Regions from separate parts of the Streptomyces sp. NPDC060209 genome, predicted to be linked through region 2. Evidence: riboswitches for the same ligand, from Rfam matches in the RefSeq annotation. Region 2 holds a riboswitch; the other holds the start of a gene.

Region 1 (4,203 bases), on a different contig from region 2:
TCTGGAGACTCTCCACGACGACTACCGCGAGGCGGTCGAGGAACTCGTCGCGGCGAAGGCGGCCGGTGAACCCGTCGCGGAGGAGGAGGCCGAGGAGCCCGGGGGCAAGGTCATCGACCTGATGGCGGCGCTGGAAAGCAGCGTCCGGGCGGCGAAGGAGTCGCACGCGGAGGACGGCGGGCACGGGGACGAGGTCGCGGACGTCCACCCCATCGGGTCCGGCCGCGGCGGAGCGAAGAAGTCCGGAGCCTCCTCGAAGCGGGCCCCGTCGAAGAAGGCGGCACCCAAGAGGGCGGCTGCGAAGAAGACCGCCGCGAAGAAGCCGGCCGCGAAGGAGACGGAGACGAAGGGGACCTCGGCCAGGAAGCCCGCGCCGAAGAAGGCGACCGCGAAGAAGGCATCGGCGAAGAAGCCCGCGGCGAAGAAGACTGCCCGGGGCACCCGCAAGCGCACCTCGGCCTGACGCGTGGCCGCGTGGGCCGAGGCCGCTGCTCAGGGCGCGGAGGCGGGCTTCAGCAGATCCGGCAGGGCGGGAAGGTCCAGTCCGTACGGGTCCCTCTCGATGACATAGGTGCAGCTCGTGTACGTGTAGCCGGGCTCGACCTTGGAACCGGAGGCGTAACTGTCCACGGCCGAAGTCGCTCCCGTGCCGTGCTTGTACAGGAAGTGGTACTCGCCCGCGGGCAGCCGCAGCCGTGCCTTCGGGTACGACGTGCCGTTCGCCCTGCAGGCGCCCGCCGCGCCGGTGGCCTCGCTGCTGAACCGCTCGCAGCTGCCGCAGGTCTTCAGCTTCACCGTCCCGGTGACCGGACCCGTGTAGAGCACCTCGACGTCGTTGGGGGCGCCGTTGCTGATGACGAGCTCCATGCGGACGCCGCCCGGCTTGCCGCTCCCCGGCAGCCGCTTGCCCGCCGAGGGCCGGACCTCCGCTATCTCGGCCGCCGTGGATATGTCCCGGGCGTGCTGCCTGCGCCCGTCCTCCTTGTAGGTGTCCGCGAAGTCCGTCAGGGTCTGGCGTGCGTCGGCGAACCGCTTGTCCTTGAACTCGTCCACACCGCAGGCGTACACCCCGTCGCGTACGCCGGCGTCGGCCTGCTGTGCCAGGGAGGGGACGGAGGTCTCGGGCAGCTCCGCGACCAGGGTGCTCGTCAGGCGCAGCTGGTCGGTCACGGTGCAGGGTTCCGCACCCTTCAGACCGGCCACCTGCTGTCGTATCGTCCCGCTGACGGCCGGGCCCACCTGCCCGGCCTGGGCGGACCGGGGGAACGTGCGCAGCAGGGTGCCCAGCTCCTTGCTGCCGGAATCCGGCCCCGTGCCGCCCAGCCGGGAGACTCCGCAGCCGTACAGCGACTCCGCGAGCGGGGTGTCGGGCCAGTCGGTGAGATCGCCGAGCAGCTTGCGGTCCACCGTGTCGGGGAGCGTACGCAGATAGGTCAGGGGCTCGACCGCCGCGCAGTGGTTCTTCGCACGGTACGGCGTGGCGACAGCGGCGTAATAGGCCTCGAGCCGCCTGGGCACGAGCGCGGCGGCGCGCGATCCGGGGTGGTCCTCGCCCAGTTCCCGGTAGAGGGTGAGCGCGTACCGGTAGTCGGGCGCGGAGAGGAGGAACGAGCTCTTCGCCGCCTTGGCGACCAGGTTGTCACCCTCCTCCAGCCGGCCGAGCAGCTCCTGCTCCGTGGCCTCGTCGCGTGCGGAGCCGTAGGCGACGGTCCCGGCGACCGGAACGGCCAGCAGGAGCAGTCCGAGCACCGCGGCCAGGACGGGCCGGGACCACGGACCGAACTCCGTGCGCAGGGCGATGCGGGCCGCGTCGGCCCCCGCGAGGACGAGCAGCAGGAGATACGCGGCGACGAGGGCGGCGGGCACCCCGTCCGGATCGGCGGGCAGCGCGACGAACAGGAAGACCGCGGTCGCCGCCCAGATCACCGCCGCCCTGCGCCGACGGCGCACCAGGACGTGGCCGAGTCCCAGGCCGGAGAGGCTGAGCAGTCCGGCGGCGACTGCCCGCAGCGCGCCCCCCGGTGGCGGCGGGCCTGCCGTCGGAGGCCGGGCGGGAGGAGGAGGCGGCTGAACGGTCCCCCAGCCGTGCTCCTGCCCGGCCCCGGGTCTGGCCCCGGACATGCCCGAATGATCACGTGAATCCATCACGGCCCCCCACCGCCGAACCCCGTCAGGTCCCCGGGTAGCTGCCCAGTTTCGTGCCCGTTCACGCGTGCTTGAGGACGTTGGCGCCGTTATGGTGCGGGATGCCTCGGCCGGCGCGTGCCCGGCGCGGTGTCGGAACGGACCTCCCCGCAGTAGGGTGCGGAGTGCCGCGACTGGCGCGTACCCGGCAGGGTGCTCCGTGGAAACGACCACGAGGGAGCGGCACACTCCGGGCATGCCCGGGGCGTCATCGCCGGAGGGCCGTCCGCCTGGGCATCCGGGTCCATGTCGCCCCGTGCGACCGACCCGGGAGGATCCCCGTGGCCGTACAGCCGTCCGATTCCCGCCGCCCCGCCCTGACAGCGGCGGATCCCGAACTCGCCGCCCTGGTGAACGCCGAGGAGCGTCTCCAGGCGGACACCCTGCGTCTGATCCCCAGTGAGAACTACGTGTCCGCCGCCGTGCTGGAGGCGTCCGGCACCGTCCTGCAGAACAAGTACTCCGAGGGCTACCCCGGCAAGCGCTACTACGAGGGCCAGCAGGTCATCGACCAGGTCGAGACGCTCGCCGTCGAGCGCGCCAAGGCGCTGTTCCGGATGGAACACGCCAACGTCCAGCCGTACTCCGGCTCCCCGGCCAACCTCGCCGTCTACCTGGCGTTCCTGCAGCCCGGCGACACCGTCCTCGGGATGTCGCTGCCGATGGGCGGGCACCTCACCCACGGCTGGGGCGTCTCGGCCACGGGTACGTGGTTCCGGGGGGTGCGGTACGGAGTGCGGCGCGACACCGGGCGCGTCGACCTGGACGAGGTGCGCGACCTGGCGCGTGCGGAGCGGCCCAAGGTGATCTTCTGCGGCGGCACCGCCGTGCCCCGGGTGATCGACTTCGCCGGGTTCGCCGACATCGCCCGTGAGGTGGGAGCGGTGCTGGTGGCCGACGTCGCCCACATCGCCGGGCTGATCGCCGGGGGTGCGCATCCCTCGCCCGCCCCGTACGCCGACGTGGTGTCCACCACCACCCACAAGACCCTGCGCGGGCCGCGCGGGGCGATGCTGCTGACCCGGGCCGAGCACGCCAGGGCCGTGGACCGCGCCGTCTTCCCCGGGCTCCAGGGCGGTCCGCACAACCAGACCACCGCCGCCATCGCGGTCGCGCTGAAGGAGGCGGCCGGGGCGGACTTCTCCGCGTACGCCCACCAGGTCGTCGCCAACGCCCGTGCGCTGGGCGAGGAACTGGCGGCACGCGGCTTCGACCTCGTGTCCGGCGGCACGGACAACCACCTGCTGCTGGCGGACCTCACCGGCAAGGGTGTCTCCGGAAAGATCGCGGCCAAGGCGCTCGACCGGGCCGGGATCGTCGTCAACTACAACACCGTCCCCTACGACCCCCGCAAGCCCTTCGACCCGTCCGGCATCCGCATCGGCACCCCCGCCCTGACGTCCCGGGGCATTCCCGCCTCCGAGATGGCGGCGGTCGCGCAGTGGATCGATCTCGTGGTCGATGCCGCTCGTACAGGTGATGAAACGACCGTTTCCAAGGTCAGGGACGAAGTGAGGACCATGATGGACGCCTATCCGGCGCCTGGCCTCCCCCTGGTCTGACCGGGGCGCCGGAGCAGTCCGGGGCACACAGGGCCCGGACTGCTCCGGAACGCCGTGCTCCCGACTCCGCGCGCCCGCTCTGCGCCCTGTGCGGGGGCCGACCCGCCGTACAGGCTGAGGGAGCAAGGATGCCGGAGGGGTGAACAGAGGGGGCACGATGCAGGATCTCAAGGTCACGTCATGGCAGCTCTTCGGGCACGACCGGCTCTATGTGAACCTGCCGGACGGCACCGCGATCGGATGGGCGGACAGGGGCAGCGGCACGATCACGGTCCTGCACCCGCGCTACCGGGACGCCGTTACCGACGCACTCGCGCGCCAGGTCCCGGACCTGCCGGCCCTCGTCGGTGAGGACGCGCCGACCGGGCCGCCCAGCCCGCCCGTGCCGCCACAGGTCCCGAGGATCCCGCCCATGCGGGGGATGCGGAAACGGGGCGCGGGACGGGAGGCGGCGCCC
Region 2 (4,203 bases):
TCCACTACAACCAGCCGGACGCGCGGGCACCCCAGGCATGGCTGCTCGCCGTACCGCCCGATCCGATGCGCGGCTGGTGCATGGAAGACGTACACGCAGTGGTGGAGGAGACGTTCGCCCTGGCACGCGTCCGCGGCATGGACTTGAGCGATTTCACAGAGCTGCGCGGCGTGCTGCCGGTGCAGTGGGCCGAGCCGGGGACCTGGGGCTTCCATTAACCCGTGGAGGAATCATGGCAATGTTCCGGTACGAACCCGTGCCGCGCGATGCGGGCGTGGAGGAGGCACTCGCCGCCGCCACCCACGATGCGGCATGGTTCCTCGCCCGGCAGTACGGCTTCGGCGAGTTCAGGGGCGACGACGCCGCCACGCCGGTGAACGTGTCGATCGCGCAGGAGAGGCACCCGCTGGACAACTGGCGCGGTGACGTGACGGAGGAAGCCGCGGCAGGCGACGCCACCGCCGAAGGCGACAGGTGGAAGCCGTACGACCCCTCGACGATGGTGCTCGAATCGCTGGTCGAGCAGGAACTCCAGGACGGCCCGGACGCACGTCTCTCCATCACCGGCGCCATTCGCTGGAGGCGTGCGCTGGCCGGTGCCGGACTCCTCGGACTGCTCCCCGCCTTCGCCCGGGTCTGCTCCTTCGGCCCGTACGGGGGCCTGGCTCCGGCCGCCTTGGCGGCAACCGTCCGTGACCGGCTTCCCGACCCGGTGGCCCTCGCGAAGTGGCTGGAGCGCATCGCCGCGCGCGACGAGGCCGCCGCGGAGAAGTTCGGAGTGCCGTCCGAGAGCCGCGAGGCGCTGGCGTCGACCGCCGCGCAGTGGCTCGCGTGGTGGAAGACACGGGTGCCGGAGCCGGTCGAACCCGCGGCGAACACCTGGGACCGCAACCGCATGGAGTATTCCTTCTCCGTCCGTGCCTCCACGCTGCCCGAGGTCGAGTTGCGGGCAGCCGAGTACCACGGCGGGCACCTCGACTGGTGGGCCGTCGACGCCCCGCCGGCCCGTGTGCCGGTCGCCGAGGCGATGGTGACCCGCGACCAGCGGAAGACCATTCCCACACCGGCGGGATACGGCGGTATGCCCGTCGCCCGTTTCTGGGAGATGGAGGACGCCCGTATCGACTTCGGCTCGATCGACGCGTCACCCGCGGACCTCGGCCGGCTGCTGCTGGTGGCCTTCGCCACGGTCTACGACAACGACTGGTTCTGCGCTCCTCTTCCGACACTGGCGGGATCGCTCAGCAGGGTCGTCGAATGCACCGTCTCGGATGTCTTCGGCGGTGAGTCCGTCCTCGCCCACGCCACGGCGGAGGACGCCGACTGGAACGTCTACGGCTTGGGCGAAACGTCCGGCGGTGCCGCCATGGGAGGCGGGAGTGACAGCGCGACACCCGCTCCGTCGCCGTGGTTCTACCGCGCGGCGTCGCTTTCCGGAGGGCTGGAGAGCCCGCCGTTGGAGTCCGTGCTCCTCCTGCGCGACGAACAGGCCAATCTCGCCTGGGCCGTCGAGGAGACTGTCGCCGACCGCGCCGACCAGCCGATCGACCGGTACAACCGATGGATCGCCGGACCACCTCCTGGCCCGGTAGCGGTCACCCCGGCCAATGGTGCGGCACCGGCACCGGCCCCGCCCGCCCCGGCTGCCCCGCCTGCGGCGGCTGCGGCGGCTGATGGTGCGACACCTGCCCAGCCCGCCGCCCCTCCAGCTCCACCTGCCGCGGCTGACGGTACGGCGCCCGCCCCGCCCGCCCCGGCTGCCCCGCCCGCGGCGGCTGATGGCGCGACACCGGCCCCTCCAGCCCCGCCTGCTCCGGCTGACGGTGCGACACCGGCCCCTCCAGCCCCGCCTGCCGCGACTGACGGTGCGGCGCCCGCCCCGCTCCCTCCGCCCGAGAGCGCCGTGCCTGACCGCCGTACCCACTACAAGGTCGCCACCGAAGTTCCGGCGCACTGGTATCCGCTGGTGCCGCAGAGCCTCGCGGACCAGGAGTCCTACCGGCTCCACCTCGTCCGGCTGGTCCGTAGCGAATGGGCCCCGCCCAGGCCCCTCGGCCGCCTGCTGACGGAGACCGACTGGGTCCACGAGGAGGAGGTGCCGCGTTCCGGTATCCGTGTGGAGCGCAGCCGCCAGTACGCACGAGCGAGCGACGGCACCGTCCACGCCTGGACCACACGGCGCAAGCGCAGCGGTACGGGAAGCGGTTCGAGCGGGCTCCGCTTCGACGTGCTGGAGGAATCCTGATCCCACGGCACCCCGAAAAGGGGGCACAGTGAGCACGCGGCGTCCACTACAGTGCCGCGTGGGCCGTGACTGGCGCTGAGGTGGAGCACCACCGGGGAGCGGTCTGACGAGGAGTCGTTGCCGTGCGCCTGGGCGAGTGGTCAGCCACGCCTGGAGGCAACGATGTCCGTGATCCGGACTGCCCAGCTCATGGACGGCACCGGCCTTGCCGGTCGCATCGCCGAAGAGACCGCTGCCACGGCAGCGGACATCTCACGACGCACGGGAACCAGTCCCTGCCTGGCGACGGTGCTGGTGGGAGAGGATCCCGCTTCGGCCACCTACGTCCGCATGAAGCGGGCCCGGTGTGCGAAGGCGGGTATCCGGTCCCGCCACATCGGTCTGCCCGCCACCACCACGACCGCCGAACTGATCGGCACCCTCGCCGGCCTGTCCGACGATCCGGACGTGCACGGAATCCTGCTCCAGCACCCCTGCGGACCGCACATCGACGAGCGAGCGGCGTTCGAGGCCATCGCCCCGGAGAAGGACGTCGACGGGGTCACGATGCATTCCTTCGCCGCCATGAGCTTCGCGCGGCCGGGCTTCGTGTCCTGCACTCCGGGCGGGATCATGCGGCTGCTCGAGGCGTACGACGTCGAACTCGCGGGCAAGCACGCGGTCGTGGTGGGGCGCAGCGCGATTCTCGGCAAGCCGGCCGGGATGCTCCTGCTCGCGAAGGACGCGACGGTCACGTACTGCCACTCCCGCACCGCCGACCTGCCGGGCATCGTTCAGGGGGCCGACATCGTGGTCGCGGCAGTGGGGCGGCCCGGCCTGATCCGAGGCCAGGACATCAAGCCCGGCGCGGTGGTGATCGATGCCGGATACAACCCGGGCAACGTGGGCGACGTGGACTTCGAGTCCGCCCTCACCCGCGCCCGTCTGCTCACCCCGGTCCCCGGCGGCGTCGGGCCGATGACCATCGCGGTCCTTCTGGCGCAGACGGTGCGAGCGGCGGCGGGGCAGCTGGGGACCCAGGAGCGCTGAGCCCGTCGAGCAGGGCGTCGGAGACGGACTTGACGCCGCCGTGCGCGGTGAGGCCGCCGTCCACGGGGATCTCGGCACCGGTGATGAAGGACGACTCGTCCGACAGCAGGAAGACGACCAGCGGGGCGACCTCGTCGACCGTCCCGGTGCGGCCCAGCGGTGTCTCCCGGACGTTCGCGTCGCGGAACGCCGGCGCGGCGGAAGCGGTCATCTCGGTCTCGATGTAGCCGGGGTGGACCGTGTTCACGCGGATGCCCCGTGTGCCGAGCTCCAGCGCCGCGGTCTTCGACAGGCCCCGCAGCGCCCACTTGCTCGTGGTGTAGGCGACCGGATAGTGGGCGGTGAGGGCCGCCGACGAGCCGATGTTGACGACGGAGGCGCCGCGGGGCATCAGCGGAGCGAGGTGCTGGATGCCGAGGAGGGGACCGGTGACGTTGACCGCGTGGACCCGAGCCATGTCCTCGGGGCGTACGTCGCCGACCCGGGCGCGCCAGGTGATGCCGGCGTTGTTGACGAGGCCGTCCACCCGGCCGTACGAGTCCCGCAACTCGGCGGCCAGTCCGGCCCAGTCCTTCTCACTGGTGACGTCGAGCCGCCGGCAGCCGTCCCCGGGTTCCACGTCGGTGGCGACGACCCGGGCACCCTCACGGGCGAGGGCCTCCGCCTCGGCGGCGCCCTGACCACGGGCGGCACCCGTGACGACCACGACCTTGTCCAGGAGCCGCCCGGCGCGCGGGCCGGTCACGGCCGCTCCCTGCCACGGCGCCGGCCGGCCGGCAGTGCCACGGGCTCGGCACCCGGGACGACAGTGCTGGTCAGCGTGCCGATGCCCTCGACCGTGAGGGTGACGGTGTCGCCGGGCTTCAGCGGCGGCGGGGTCTGTTCGCCGCGCAGGCCCCACAGTTCGGCGAGGCATCCGCCGTTGCCGC

Evidence for each region. A riboswitch is a leader RNA that binds a small molecule or an ion and turns the genes downstream of it on or off. The one in region 2 is predicted to bind ZMP and ZTP.
Region 1: linked by a shared signal. The riboswitch ahead of glyA (serine hydroxymethyltransferase) and the one ahead of ACFWFI_RS09435 (bifunctional 5,10-methylenetetrahydrofolate dehydrogenase/5,10-methenyltetrahydrofolate cyclohydrolase) in region 2 are both predicted to bind ZMP and ZTP.

Annotation. Positions count from the first base shown of each region.
Region 1 is NZ_JBHWZS010000093.1:19,331-23,533, forward strand. It holds gene ACFWFI_RS19405 (non-homologous end joining protein Ku) at 1-463, shown strand, start outside; gene ACFWFI_RS19410 (hypothetical protein) at 493-2,121, opposite strand; ZMP/ZTP riboswitch at 2,305-2,427, shown strand; gene glyA (serine hydroxymethyltransferase) at 2,466-3,746, shown strand; gene ACFWFI_RS19420 (nuclease-related domain-containing protein) at 3,904-4,203, shown strand, end outside.
Region 2 is NZ_JBHWZS010000032.1:11,807-16,009, reverse strand. It holds gene ACFWFI_RS09445 (hypothetical protein) at 1-218, shown strand, start outside; gene ACFWFI_RS09440 (hypothetical protein) at 233-2,245, shown strand; ZMP/ZTP riboswitch at 2,301-2,386, shown strand; gene ACFWFI_RS09435 (bifunctional 5,10-methylenetetrahydrofolate dehydrogenase/5,10-methenyltetrahydrofolate cyclohydrolase) at 2,408-3,274, shown strand; gene ACFWFI_RS09430 (SDR family NAD(P)-dependent oxidoreductase) at 3,174-4,019, opposite strand; gene ACFWFI_RS09425 (fumarylacetoacetate hydrolase family protein) at 4,016-4,203, opposite strand, start outside.